One region of the Thermus aquaticus genome, then DNA from elsewhere that is predicted to be linked to it. Evidence: riboswitches for the same ligand, from Rfam matches in the RefSeq annotation. Region 1 holds a riboswitch; the other holds the start of a gene.
The links. A riboswitch is a leader RNA that binds a small molecule or an ion and turns the genes downstream of it on or off. The one in region 1 is predicted to bind cobalamin.
Positions count from the first base shown of each region.

Region 2: it holds a riboswitch for cobalamin, as region 1 does, so the genes downstream of both, BVI061214_RS09295 (HoxN/HupN/NixA family nickel/cobalt transporter) here and BVI061214_RS08345 (ABC transporter substrate-binding protein) in region 1, are expected to answer to the same signal.

Region 1 is NZ_LHCI01000106.1:1,350,731-1,357,567, forward strand. It holds gene BVI061214_RS08335 (carbohydrate ABC transporter permease) at 1-950, opposite strand, end outside; gene BVI061214_RS08340 (ABC transporter substrate-binding protein) at 1,003-2,238, opposite strand; cobalamin riboswitch at 2,432-2,590, shown strand; gene BVI061214_RS08345 (ABC transporter substrate-binding protein) at 2,724-3,578, shown strand; gene BVI061214_RS08350 (FecCD family ABC transporter permease) at 3,575-4,603, shown strand; gene BVI061214_RS08355 (ABC transporter ATP-binding protein) at 4,590-5,342, shown strand; gene BVI061214_RS08360 (hypothetical protein) at 5,323-5,652, shown strand; gene BVI061214_RS08365 (DinB family protein) at 5,881-6,108, shown strand; gene BVI061214_RS08370 (serine hydrolase domain-containing protein) at 6,105-6,837, shown strand, end outside.
Region 2 is NZ_LHCI01000106.1:1,546,143-1,552,979, reverse strand. It holds gene BVI061214_RS09320 (cobalt-precorrin-4/precorrin-4 C(11)-methyltransferase) at 1-400, opposite strand, end outside; gene BVI061214_RS09315 (precorrin-2 C(20)-methyltransferase) at 397-1,077, opposite strand; gene cbiE (precorrin-6y C5,15-methyltransferase (decarboxylating) subunit CbiE) at 1,074-2,291, opposite strand; gene BVI061214_RS09305 (precorrin-8X methylmutase) at 2,288-2,986, opposite strand; gene BVI061214_RS09300 (cobalt-precorrin-5B (C(1))-methyltransferase) at 2,979-4,079, opposite strand; gene BVI061214_RS09295 (HoxN/HupN/NixA family nickel/cobalt transporter) at 4,076-4,738, opposite strand; cobalamin riboswitch at 4,829-4,991, opposite strand; gene BVI061214_RS09290 (thiolase family protein) at 5,115-6,317, shown strand; gene nadB (L-aspartate oxidase) at 6,314-6,837, opposite strand, start outside.

The DNA of each region.
Region 1 (6,837 bases):
TAGTCTAGGCCGGCCATGGCGAAGATGAGGTCAAAGATCTTCAGGGCGATGTGCCCCAGGACGATCATGGCCGAGAGGGTGATGGGGGCCAGCATGGGGAGGATCACGCGGCGAAGGAGCTGCCACTCGCTGGCCCCGTCCACCTTGGCGGCCTCAATGACCTCCACCGGGATCCCCCTGAGGCCCGCCAGGTAGAGGGCCATGGTGTAGCCGGACATCTGCCACACGGCCGCCAGGATGACCCCGATCAGGGCTAGGCTGAAGCCGTGGGGTTCGGGGTAGGGGAGGAGCTGGACCCGCTGGCCCAGGGTGAAGGCCCAGAGGAGAAGGACCCCTCCCGAGGCCAGGCCCCAGAGAAAGCGCCTTCTCTCCCCCTCCCCGCGGGCCTTAAGGGCCACGTAGAGGAGAAGGCCCCCCACTACCAGGGCGGTGAAGAAGGGGAGGTGGTTCCAGTCAAAGACGAACACCTGCTCCCGGGTGGTGAGCCAGGGGAAGGAGAGGGGGGGCAGGCCGAAGAGTGTGGGCAGGACGTTGACGCCGCCCTGGGGCTGGAGAAGCCAGCGCCAGATGGTCCCGGTCACCACAAAGGAGAGGGCCATGGGGAAGAGAAAGACCGTGCGGAAAAACCCCTCCCCCTTGGGGGCCCGGTCCAGGGCCAAGGCCAGGAGGAAGCCCAGGCCCAGGCTTCCCGCCATGAAGAAGACCGTGAAGAAGATGAGGTTGACGACGCTTTGCCGGAAGCGCACGTCCACGAATCCGGTGAAAAGCTCCCGGTAGTTTTCCAAGCCCAGGAAGCGGAGCTGGGGGTGGAGGGCCAGGGCCTGGGCCGGGTCCTTTCCCCAGTCGGTCAGGGAGACCCAGAGGTTCTGCCCGATGAAGCCGTAGACGAAAATCCCCACGGCCACCAAGGAGGGGAACAGGACCAAAAAAGCCGCGATCCGGTCGCGCATGGTTCCTCCAAGAAACCCGCGGGGGCCGGGGGCCCCCACGGGCTTTTGGGAGCTAGCGCCCGAGCCCCACCTGGTTGGCGATGGCTTGGGCCGCGTTGGCCGCGGCCTGCGGATTCTTGCTCTGGAGGAAGATTTCCATCACCGTGCCGAACTGGCTCATGAAGCTCTCGGGGGCCACGGCCCCGTGGACCAGGGAGCCCACGATGCGATTAGACTGCCAGTCCTTCATGGCGGACTGGCCGTAGGCGTTGTACTTGGCGGGGTCGGAGTCCAGCCTGGCGGCGATGGAGCCCTTCAAGGGGTTGAAGGTGTCCTGGCCCTCTTTGGAGCCCACCAGCTTCAGCCAGTTGATGGCGTTCTGCCGGTTCTTGGCCCCCTTAGGCAGGCCGAAGGAGTCGGAGAGCATCATGAAGACCCCGGAGGTACCGGGGGAAGGGGCCCAGGCGAAGTCGGTGCCGGGCTTCAGCTTCAGGGTGGTGCTCATGTAGCCCGCCGCCCAGTCCCCCATGACGTTGAAGGCGGCCTGGCCCTGGACCACCCGGTCCACGGCCTGCTGCCAGGAGAGGCCGGCGGCGTCCTTGTTGGCGCAGTCCAGCACCTTGCCGAAGGTTTCCCAGACGGCCACGGCCTTGGGATCGGTGAACTTCAGCTTGCCGTTCCAGAGGTTGTTCCAGCCCTCGGGGCCCAGGATACCCAGGGCCACGCTCTCCCAGAGGTGCTGCTGGGTCCAGTTCTCCCCCAGGGCCAGGGGGGCCTCGAGGCCCTTCTTCTTAAGGGTCTGGCAGGTGGCCAGGAACTCGGCCCAGGTCTTGGGCGGGGTGACCCCCCACTCCTTGAGCTTGGCGGGCATGTACCACATGACGTTGGAGCGGTGGATGTTGACCGGAACGCTCCAGATGCCCCCCTTGTAGGAGATGAGGTCCAGAAGTCCTTTGGGGAAGGCCTTGAGCCAGCCCTCCTGCCGGAAGAGGGGGGTGAGGTCCTCCATGCGGTCCGCCACCACCCAGGTGCCGATCAGCTCCATCCCGGCGTGGACCTGGAAGGTGTCGGGGGGGTTGCCGCCCAGCATCCGGGTCTTGAGGACCGCCTTGGCGTTACCCCCCGCCCCGCCGGTCACGGTGGCGTTGATGACCTCCACCCCGGGGTACTTTTGCTTGTAGAGCTTGATGAGGGCCTCGAGGGCCGGGCCCTCGTCCCCCGCCCACCAGGAGAAGATCTCCAGTTTGCCCGTCTGGGCCAGGGCGCCGAGTCCCAGGGCCACGCCTACCGCCAGAAGCCACCTTTTCATAACCTCCACCTCCTCTTGTGCCGCGGACTTTCGGCCCGCAAGCCGGCCAACGCACCCGAGGGACCAGGTCACTTTAAAGCGCTGGGTTAGCGGCGCTGGTTCCTCGGTACCCACTTAACTCCCTCCGCCTACCCCTTGTCAAGGTATGGGGGCAGGGCGTAGCCTTGGGGCAAGGCCCGCTAGGGCCCCAAAGCCAGGTCCCGTATGCCCTGGTGCCTGGGCGCGTAGTCCAGGCTTAAAGTGGGGAAGTCCGGTGCAAGTCCGGCGCTGTCCCGCAACGGTAACCGGTCCCGCTTCGTGCCCTTCAACGCAGACCGGAAGCCCGAATGCCTGCCAGGGCCGCCCGCCTTTCCCCGAGGCGGGCACCTCACGCGGATGGGGGAGAAGTGGGGGCGAACGGCCTTTTGCCTTTAGCCCCTGCCTCCCGGCAGGGGCTTTTCCCTACCTCCCCTGGACCTGGCCCTAGCGGCCTTAGGGAGGTAGGCATGAAGCGAGTGCTGGCGTTCCTTTCGGTCCTTTTGGCTTTGGCCCTGGCCTTTCCCCTCACGGTCACCGACGACCTGGGGCGTACCGTCACCCTCAAGGCCCCGCCCAAGCGGATCGTCACCATGCTCCCCTCGGTGACGGAGACGGTCTGCGCCCTGGGGGCCTGCGACCGGATCGTGGCCACCGACGACTACTCCGACTGGCCCGAAAGCGTGAAGCGCCTGCCCAAGGCCGGGGGGCTTTACAACCCCAACCCCGAGCTGATCGTGAGCCTGAAGCCCGACCTGGTCCTGGTCTCCAAGTACGGCAAGCTCTACGAGACCCTGGAGCGGGCGGGCCTCACCGTCTACGCCGTCCGGACCGAGACCTACGAGGACATCTTCAAGACGGTCCGCGCCTTGGGGAGGCTGCTTGGGCTTTCCTCCGAGGCCGAGCGGCTGGTGGCCCAGATCCAGAAGGAGGTCTACGGGGAAGAGGCCCGGGCGGCCAAGGCCAAGGGCCGCCCCCGGGTCTACTACGAGATTGACCCCACGCCCTACACCGTGGGTCCCGAGAGCTTCATCGGGGTCCTCATCGCCAAGGCCCGGGGGGTCAACATCGTCCCCAAGGAGCTGGGCCTCTTCCCCAAGATCAGCCCGGAGTTCGTCCTGGAGAAAAACCCCGAGGTGATCGTGGCCACCTACCCGGGCGCCTTGGAGACCATCCGCAAGCGGCCGGGCTGGGACCGCATCGCCGCCGTGCGCCAGGGGCGGATCTGCGTCTACACGGGCGGGGAGGACAGCCTCCTCTCCCGCCCCGGCCCCCGGGTGGCCCAGGGCCTGAGGCTTTTGGTGGACTGCTTCCACAAGCCATGACCCTTGCCCTGCCCCTGGCCCTCAGGCGGAGCCTGGTCTTCGCCTGGCTCCTCTTCCTGCTCCTCCTGGCCTTGGTCCTGGGGGTGGCCCTGGGGGCGGTGGCCCTCTCCCCGGGGGAGGTGGTGCGGGCCCTTCTTGGGTGGGAGGAGAACCCCATCGTCACCCAGCTCCGCCTGCCCCGGGTCCTGGGGGGGATGCTGGTGGGGGCCGCCCTTGGGGTGGCGGGGGCGGCCTTTCAGGGGCTTTTTCGCAACCCTTTGGCCGACCCCTACCTGATGGGTTCCGCCTCGGGGGCGGCCTTCGCCGTGACCCTCTTCGCCGCCCTTTTGGGGGGGCTTTCCCCCGCCTTCGCCCAGCACGCCGTCTTCCAGCACCTGCCCCTTTCCGCCACCTTCTTCGGCTTTTTGGGGGCCCTTCTCGCCACCCTCCTCACCCTGGTCCTGGCCGGGGGAGTGGCCCGCACCCACGAGCTGGTGCTGGCGGGGGTGGTGGTGGGGAGCGTCCTCACCGGGGCCACCACCTACCTGATGATGCAGGACGCCGACCGGGTGCGGGCGGTCTTCGCCTACACCCTGGGGAACCTGGCCTTTCTGGGCTGGCCCTCGGTGCGGGTCCTGGCCCTCATCTTCCTGCTGACCCTGCCCCCCCTCCTCCTTCTGGGCCGGGCCCTGAACGCCCTCCAGCTGGGCGAGGAGACGGCGAGGAGCCTGGGCCTGCCCCTGGAGGCGTTAAAGCTCACCCTGCTCCTCTCGGCCAGCCTCCTCACGGCGGGCGCCGTGGCCCAGGCGGGCATCATCGGCTTTGTGGGCCTGGTGGCCCCCCACGCCCTAAGGCGCCTTCTCGGCGAGGACTACCGCCTCCTCCTTCCCGCCAGCGCCCTGGGTGGAGCGGCTCTCCTTTCTCTGGCCGACCTTCTGGCCCGCACCCTCACCCGGCCGGCGGAGCTTCCCGTGGGCGTGGTGACCACCCTCCTCGGGGGGCCTTTCTTCCTTTACCTCATGTGGAGGCGGCGTGGCTGGGCTTGAGGCCAGGGGGCTTTGGGGGCCCCACGCCCTTAAGGGGGTGGACCTCGCCCTAAGGCCAGGGGAGTGGCTCGCCCTCCTCGGGCCCAACGGGGCGGGGAAGACCACCCTCCTTAGGGCGATGGCGGGCCTCCTCCGCCCTCAGAGGGGGGAAGTGCTCCTGGAGGGGAAGCCCCTAAGGGCCTACGGCAGCTACGAGCGGGGGCGGCTCCTCGCCTACCTCCCCCAAGGGGGGCCCTACCCCGAGGGGCTTCTGGTGGAGGAGGTGGTGCGCCTGGGAAGGCTTCCCCACCTGGGGCTTTGGGGCCGGGAGGGGAAGGAGGACGGGGAGGCGGTGGCCTGGGCCCTCGAGGCCACCGGGGCCGCCCACCTCCGGGGGAGGCTTCTTGGGACCCTTTCCGGCGGGGAGCGGCAGCGGGTCCTCCTGGCCCGGGCCCTGGCGGCGAAGCCCAGGTACCTCCTCCTGGACGAGCCCACCACCTTTTTGGACCTGGAGCACCAGGTGGGGGTGGTAGCCCTCTTGAGGCGCCTGGCGGAGATGGGCCTCGGGGTCCTTGCCGTCCTCCACGACCCCAACCAGGCGGCGTTGGCCCACCGGGTGGCCGTGGTGCATGGCGGGCGGGTGGTGGCCCAGGGCAGGCCGGAGGCGGTCCTCACCGAGCCTCTCCTCCAAGGCCTCTACGGCCCTGGGGTCCGGGTGGCCCACCTTGGGGGAAGGCCCCATGTCTACCTGGACGGATAGGGCTAGGCTTTTTGTGAAGGGCAAAGCCTTCCTCCTGGACCTGGGAGCCGAGGTGGACCTTTACACGGAAAGGGGGCCCAGGCGGGCCCGCTACCTGTTGGTGGGCCAGGTCTCCCCCCTCGAGGCCCTGCGCCTGGGCCTTCCCCGCCACGGGGTCCTCCACTACCCCATGCCGGTGGACCCCCTGGACTTCGCCTGGGAAGGGGGGACTCTGGCCTTCCCCGGGCTTCGGGTTTACCTGGAGGGCCCTCCGGAGTTCGTGGAAACCCCCTACTACGCCTGGGTGGTAGGATGGCCCCCGTGGACCTAAAGGGGTTTTGCGCCTACCTCCTCTGGTCCAGGGAGGCCCTGGAGGGGGTTTCCGAAGAGGCCCTGGAAAGGCCCCTGGTGCGGAAAAGGCTCAGGAGCGTGAAGGCCCTTCTCCTGCACACGGCGGTGGTGGTGGACGCCTGGCTCCACGAGGACATCCTCAGGGCCCCCATGGTCCTCGCCCGTTTCCCGGAGGGGGAGGGCTTGCCCCGGGAGGTACCAGGAGGCCGTGGGCCGGGCCACCGGGGCCTCTCTCCAGGGCCCGGTGGACGAGAACCAGGTGGTGGCCCTGCACGACGCGCCCGAGAAGCGCTACCCCCTGGGGGACCTCCTCTGGCACGCCTCCTTGCACGAGGCGCGGCATGGGGCCCAGGTGGCGCTTCTTCTACGCGTTCTGGGGCAGGAGCCCCCCGCTTTGGGCCTCTTTTTTCCTGAAGGCGAAAGGAGGCCAAGGTGAGGTTTTCTAGACTGGACGCTTACCTGAGGCGGGCGGTGGAGGAGGGCTGGCTTCCCGGGGCCGTGGCCCTGGTGGCCCGGGAGGGGGAGGTGGTCTTCCAGGGGGTCTACGGCCTCCTGGACCCCGAGAGGGGCCTACCCATGCGGGAGGACGCCCTCTTCCGCCTTTACTCCATGACCAAGCCCTGGGTTTCCGCCCTGGCCCTCACCTTCGTGGAGGAGGGGGCCCTTGCCCTCCAGGACCCCCTGGAGAAGTACCTCCCAGGCTTCGCCCACCTCCAGGTGGGGCGGGAGGTGGGGGAGGAAGTGGTCTTAGAGCCCCTCAAGGCCCCCATCACCCTCTACGACCTCCTGCGCCACACGGCGGGCTTCACCTACGGGGTCTTTTTCCGCTCGCCGGTCAAGCGCCTCTACCTGGAGGCGGGGGTGGACCGGTACGACCTGGACCGGGAAACCTTCCTGGAGAGGCTTTCCCGGATTCCCCTCCGGTTCCAGCCAGGGGAGACCATGGAGTATGGCCTTTCCACCGATGTCCTGGGCCACCTCCTGGAGGCGTTCTCGGGGAAGTCCCTGGCCGAGCTCATGGAGGAGCGGGTCTTTGGGCCTCTTGGCATGAGGGACTCCGGCTTCGTGGCCAAGGACCCCGCCCGCCTAGCCCAGCCCTTCCCCAAAGACCCGGAGACCGGGCGGAGCCTCCGCCTCCTCCCCGTGGAGGGAAAGCCTCCCAGGT
Region 2 (6,837 bases), 200 kb from region 1:
CCTGAGCCACCTCCGGGGCGGTGAGGGAAAGGCCTGCCTTGGCGGCTAGGGCGAAGGCCGCCGTGACCCCGGGGACCACCTCCACCCCCACCCCCAAGGCCTCGAGGGCCTCCTTCTCCTCCAGAAGCGTCCCGTAAAGCCCCGGGTCCCCCGAGTGGAGCCGGACCACGGTCCCGCCCCTTCGGGCCTCCTCGGCCAACACCCCCACGATCTCCTCCAGGACCATCCCCTTGGAGTCTTGGAGCACCGCCCTCGGGGCGAGCCCCCGCAGCGCTCCTTCGGGGAAAAGGCTTCCCGTGTAGAGGACGAAGCGGGCCTCCCCTAGGAGCCTTGCCCCCTTTACCGTGAGGAGCTCCGGGTCCCCCGGTCCCCCGCCCACCACGTGTACCAAAGGCCTCATCCCTCTCCCTCCTGCATCGGGGAAGCCGCCCGCCAAAGCCCCACCAGGGTCCAGTAGTCCTCCCTCCTGGCCTGGTCTAGGGGCAGGACCTTCTCCCCCGGCATCCCAAGCCGCAGGAAGGCCCAACCCTTCCACCCGGGGAAGGCCCTTTCCAGGGCCTTCAGGTCCTTGGCCTTGTAGACGAAGACCGCCTGGAAGCGCTCTAGACCCGTGGGGTCTAGGGGCCTAAGGCCCGTCACCACGGCGAACCCCTCCTCCCCCATGGCCAAAGGCTTCAGGACGCGGGCCGCCGCCAGCTGGTGGGCGCTGATCCCGGGAACGGCCTCCACCTCCACCCCCTCCAGGTGGGGGAAGAGGTTGACCGGGGAGGCGTAGAGGAGGCTGTCCCCCAGGACCAGGTACCCTCCTTCTCCGTAGCGCGCCAGGGCCTCCCGGATGCGCCGCGCCGACTCTTGCCGCGCAGCCCGGGTCTTCTCCGGGTCGCCCCCGGTGAAGAGGGGAAGGGGTACCAGGGGCGTGCCCTTGGGGATGTGGGGTTGAGCGGCCCTCAGGGCGAGGGGTTCCCGCCCCTCTTCAAGGGGGTAGAAGAGGACGGGAAGGGTCTGGATAAGCCTCAGGGCCCGGAGGGTGAGGAGCTCAGGGTCACCGGGGCCTACGCCGATCAGGTAGAGCTTCATGCCCCCTCCTTCCTCACGGCGAGAAGGGTGATGGGGTTTTGCGCCTCGAGGCGGTGGTAACGGGCAAGGGGCACCACCCGGCCCACCTGGACCTGGAAGCCCTCCATGGGAAGCCCCGTCCCCTTTAGGAAGCCACAGGCTGCGAGGAGGTTCTCCAGGGTGATGGCCGCCACCACGAGCCTCCCCCCGGGCCTTAGGGCCTCTAGGCTTACCCGGAGGATCTCCTCAAGCTCCCCCCCGCTTCCCCCCACGAAGACGGCGTGGGGGGCGGGAAGGCCCTCCAGGGCCTTTGGGGCCTCCCCCTTCACCAGGAAGAGGTTAAAGGCCCCGAAGCGCTGGGCGTTCTCCTCTATGTGGGGCCAGGATTCGGGGTTTTTCTCCACGGCGTAGACCTCCCCCCACGGCGCGAGCCGCGCCGCCTCAATCCCCACGCTTCCCGTCCCGGCGCCCACGTCCCAAAGGACCCCGTCTGGGGGGAGGCCGAGGAGGCCCAGGGCGAGAAGGCGAACCTCCCGCTTGGTGATGAGCCCCTTCTTGGGCATCCTCCGCTCAAAGGCCTCGTCGGGGAAGAAGCCAAGCCTTGGCGGAAGAGGCCCCTTGGCCTCCAGGACAAGGACGTTGGGGTCTAGGAAGGTCTCCCGGGCCACCTCCTCCAGGCCCGCGAAGCTCCGCACCCGCTCGTCCTCCTCCCCGAGCCTTTCCGCCACGTGGGCCCGGGCATCCACGCCCATGGTCAGGAGGGCCCGGGCGATCCGCGCCGGGGTGTGCTCAGGGTCGGTGTAGACCACGGAAAGGGGGGAGAGGCTGAGCTCCAGAAGCGCCCCGCCCAGGGGCCTGCCGTGGAAGGAGAAGAAGCGGGCTTGGTCCCAGGGGAGCTTGAGCCTGGCGAAGGCCTCCTGGAAGGCGGTGGGGGCGGGGTAGACCTCGGCCTCGGGGAAGCGCTCCAGGACCCGCTTGCCGAGGCCGAAGAAGAGGGGGTCTCCCGAGGCCAGGAAGGCCACCTTCCTCCCCGCCTTGACCCGTTTCTCCGCTAGGTCCAGAAGGGCCTCCAAGGGGCCCTGGACGGGCACCTTCTCCCCAGGGTGGTCGGGGAAGTGGGCGAGGTGGCGCCTCCCCCCGATCAGGACCTCCGCCTCCTCCAGGCGCCTTAGGGCCTCGAGGCTCAGGCCCTCCCGGCCCCTCGCCCCCATCCCGATCACGTAGACCGCCATCATCCCTCCCTGAAGGCGGAGGAGGTGTCCACCCCGCCGTCCGCCGCAAGGCGGATCAGGGCGTGGAGGGCGGCTACCACCAGGGTGCTTCCTCCCTTCCGGCCCTCCGTGACGATCCAGGGCACCGGGGCCTCCATGAGGGCCCGCTTGGCCTCCAGGACGTTCACGAACCCCACGGGCATTCCCAGGACCAAGGCGGGCCTCGCCCCTTGCCGGATGGCCTCCACCAGGGCAAGGAGGAAGGTGGGGGCGTTCCCCACCCCCACGATGGCCCCTTGCAGAAGCCCCTTTTCCCACGCGTAGGCCACCGCCGCCTCAGCCCGGGTGCCCCCCGTGGCCTTGGCCCGCGCCACCACCTCGGGGTGGGCGAGGAGCTCCACCACCTCGTTGCCGAAAAGCCTAAGCCTTTCCGGGTTCAGGCCGCAGGCGATCATCCGGGCGTCCACCAGGATCCGCGCCCCCTCCTGGATGGCCTTTAGACCCGCTTCCACCGCCCCTTCGCTAAAGCGGGTGAGCTCCTTGTACTCAAAATCGGCGGTGGCGTGGATCATCCGGCGCACGATGGGCCACTGCAGGGGAGAAAACCCGTGGGCCCCGGCCTCCAGGTCCACGATGCGGAAGCTCTCCTCCTCTATGGCCCGCCCCTTCTCCGTCATCTGGTGGGCGGGGTTCCTCTGGGCCTTGATCAGCTCATCCACGGTACACCTCCCTGTCGGGCCAGGCGGCGAGGCATTGCCCCTGGTCAAAGTCCGTGAGGGCCACGCTCACGAAGGGCCTTTCCCCGATGTAGGCTTGGAGCTTCTCCCGGGCGAGGCGAACGAGGTTTAGGAAGAAGAGCTCCAGCCCCTCCTCTAGGGCGAGCTCCAGGAAGCGCCTTGCCGTGGCGGCCCCTTCCGCCTCCTTAAGGACCCTTGGGCTCGCCCCCGCCTGCTTAAGGAGGGAGAGAAGGAGGAAGCGGTTCACTTCGCCGCCCGCCGCGTGGGTCATGGTCTTGCCGTCGGCCATCTTGGAGATCTTCCCGATCATCCCCACGACGCGCACCACCTCTATGCCCACCTTTCGGGCGGCCCGCAGCACGTCCCCCACGAAGTCCCCCATTTCTATGAAGGCCATCTCGGGAAGGTGGGGGAGGAGCCTTTGCGCGAAGCGCTCGCTCTTGCCTCCCGTGGTGGCGGCGATCTCCAAAAGGCCGTTGGCCCGCGCCACCCCCACCGCCTGGACCACGCTCATGCGGAAGGCGCTGGTGGAGTAGGGCTTCACCACCCCTGTGGTCCCCAGGACGGAAAGCCCCCCGAGGATTCCGAGCCTGGGGTTTAAGGTCTTCTTGGCGAGCTCTTCGCCCCCGGGGATGGCGATGGTGATGGCGAGGGGCTTTTCCGTCACCTCCCGCACCGCCTCAAAGATCATCTGCCTGGGCACCGGGTTGATGGCGGGCTCCCCCACGGGCACCCCAAGGCCGGGCTTGGTCACCACCCCCACGCCTTCCCCGCCCTCCAGGCGGTCGGCGCTGGCGAAGCGCACCAGGGCCTGGATCTCCGCCCCGTGGGTCACGTCGGGGTCGTCCCCGGCGTCCTTGATCATCCCCACGAGGACCCCTTCCCCCTTCCGTTCCAGGCGGAAGACCTTGAAGGTCTGCCGCCACCCTGCGGGGAGCCAGATGTCCACCTCCTGGGGGGCTTCGCCAAGGAGGGCGAGGGCCGCGGCCTTGGCCGCTGCGGCGGCGTTCGCCCCCGTGGTGAAGCCGATGCGGCTTCCCTTCTTGTCCCGGGGCGGGGGGTAGGGGTGGCTCATGCGGGGCGCAAGGCGTAGAGCCTCAGGGAAACGAGCAAGCCGAAAAGCCCAAGACCTAAGGGCAGGGCGAGGGCCTCGAGGTCTACCCCTCCAAGCTCTGCCAGGGCCAGAAGGAGGGCCACGGCCACCACCGACCATCCGAGGAGGCGGCTTGCTACCTCGGCCCTTCGGGAGTCTTTGGCCAGGGTCTGAAGGCGGCTTGCCAAAAGCCCGTCCACCCCGTCCACGAGGAGCATGCCCAGGGTGAAGAGAGCCCCGAGCCTCAGGGGGGAAAGCTCGGCGGAGAGGGCCAGGGCAGAGAGCTGGCTCGCCGTCTCAAAGCCGAGGCCGAAGAGGACCCCGAGGAGGAGGGGGTTAAGGAGGGGAAGCCCTTTTGGGGGGGTTGGGGGGGTGGGCCGCAGGAGCCGATAGAGGTTCAGGGCCGCCACCAGGAGGAGGAGGAAGGCGGGAAGGTGGAGGGCCTCCAGGTCCACCCGCTGGAGGAGGCTTGCCGCTGGGAAGGCTAAAAGGGTGACGATCCCCCCGTGCCCCAAGGCGAAAAGGACGCCGTTAAGGGGAGAGGGCCTCACCCGGGAGAGCCCGTCCACCGCCGCCAGGTGGTCGGGGTCCACGCCGTGGCGCATCCCCAAGGCCACGGCCAAAAGCTCGAGGCCCGTCACGGAGCACCTGCCTTTTGCGGGGAATAGAGGGCTTGGGACCGGTATCCGCCTTTCTTCATCGCCGCCTCCTTTCGCCCCTGCTCGGGGGCAGGTGAGGCGCGGACCGGGGCGGGTATTCGGGCTTCCGGCCTAGACGATGGGCCTATGGGTTGGGCCGGTTACCGTTGCGGCACAGCGCCGGACTCTCACCGGTCTTCCCCCTTTTGCGCCCCAGGGCATCCGGGCCCTGGGGCACCCCGGCCGCACGGACCCCCCATGGGGGGCTTGGCCCAGGTTTTACCCCTTCCTCTGTCCGGCTGTCAAGCCTGGCCCCAGGGCCTTGACGGGGGCCCGGGGAGGGCCTAGGCTAGTACCGACCGATCGGTTAGGAGGCGGTATGCCCGAGGCCTGGATCGTGGAAGCGGTGCGAAGCCCCATCGGCAAGCACGGCGGGGCCCTCTCCTCCGTGCGCCCCGACGACCTTCTGGCCCACGTCCTTTCCGCCCTCATGGAGCGCTCAGGCGTCCCCAAAGAGGAGGTGGAGGACGTCTACGCCGGGTGCGCCAACCAGGCGGGTGAGGACAACCGCAACGTGGCCCGCATGGCCCTCCTCCTGGCGGGCTTTCCCGTGGAGGTGGCCGGGTGCACGGTGAACCGGCTCTGCGGCTCGGGCCTCGAGGCCGTGGCCCAAGCGGCCCGGGCCATCTGGGCCGGGGAGGGGCAGGTCTACGTGGGCAGCGGGGTGGAGTCCATGTCCCGGGCTCCCTACGCCGTGCCCAAGCCGGAAAGGGGCTTCCCCACCGGCAACCTCACCATGTACGACACCACGCTGGGCTGGCGCTTCGTCAACCCCAGGATGGAGGCCCTCTACGGCACCGAGAGCATGGGGGAAACCGCCGAGAACCTGGCGGAGATGTACGGGATCCCCCGGGAGGAGCAGGACCGCTTCGCCCTCCTCTCCCACGAGAAGGCGGTGCGGGCCTGGGACGAGGGTCGCTTCCTGGACGAGGTGGTCCCGGTGCCGGTGAGGCGGGGGAAGGAGGAGGCCCTGGTCTCCGTGGACGAGGGGCCCAGGCGGGACACCTCCTTGGAGAGGCTCGCCGCCCTAAGGCCCGTCTTCCGGGAGGGGGGCACGGTGACCGCGGGGAACGCTAGTCCCCTGAACGACGGGGCGGCGGCGGTCCTCCTGGTCTCCGACGCCTACGCCAAGGCCCACGGCCTCAGGCCCCTGGCCCGGATCCGCGCCATCGCCGTGGCCGGGGTGCCCCCCCGGATCATGGGCATCGGCCCCGTGCCCGCCACCAAGAAGGCCCTGGAGAGGGCGGGCCTGAGCCTGAAGGACCTGGGCCTCATAGAGCTCAACGAGGCCTTCGCCGCCCAGAGCCTGGCCGTCCTAAGGGAGTGGGGCCTTTCCATGGAGGACGAACGGCTCAACCCCAACGGCGGGGCCATCGCCCTGGGCCATCCCTTGGGGGCCTCGGGGGCCCGGATCCTCACCACCCTGGTCCACGAGATGCGGCGGCGGGGGGTCCAGTGGGGCCTCGCCACCATGTGCATCGGCGTGGGCCAGGGGATCGCCGTGGTGGTGGAAAGCCTCTAAAGGGGCGCAGGCCGCACCTCCTGGCCCCGGGCCTCGAGGTGGTAGGCCTCCTCCCCTTCCCCGGGAAAGTCCTCCCGGAAGTGGCTCCCCCGGCTTTCCCGCCTGAGGAGGGCCATGCGCAGGAGGAGGCGGGCCAGGAGGAGGAGGTTTCCCGCCTCCACCTCCTCCCGGGCCACCTCCTGGGGGGGACGCTCAAGAAGGGGAAGGCCCTCGGCCAGGTCCAGGGCCTGCTTCAGGCCCTCCCCCCGGCGCACCACCCCCGCCTCGCGGCCCATGGCCTCCCGAAGGGCGGGCAGGAGGCCCGGGTCCAGGCTGAGGGCGGGGAGGGGCTCGGCCCCTTTGGGAAAGGCCAGGTCCCCCAGGGCCGCCAAAGCGGCCCGCTCTCCCATGACCAGGCCCTCCAGGAGGCTGTTGGAGGCCAAGCGGTTGGCCCCGTGGAAGCCGGTGGAGGCCACCTCCCCGGCGGCGTAGAGCCCCGGCACCCCGGTGAAGCCCCTGAGGTCCGTCCGCACGCCGCCCA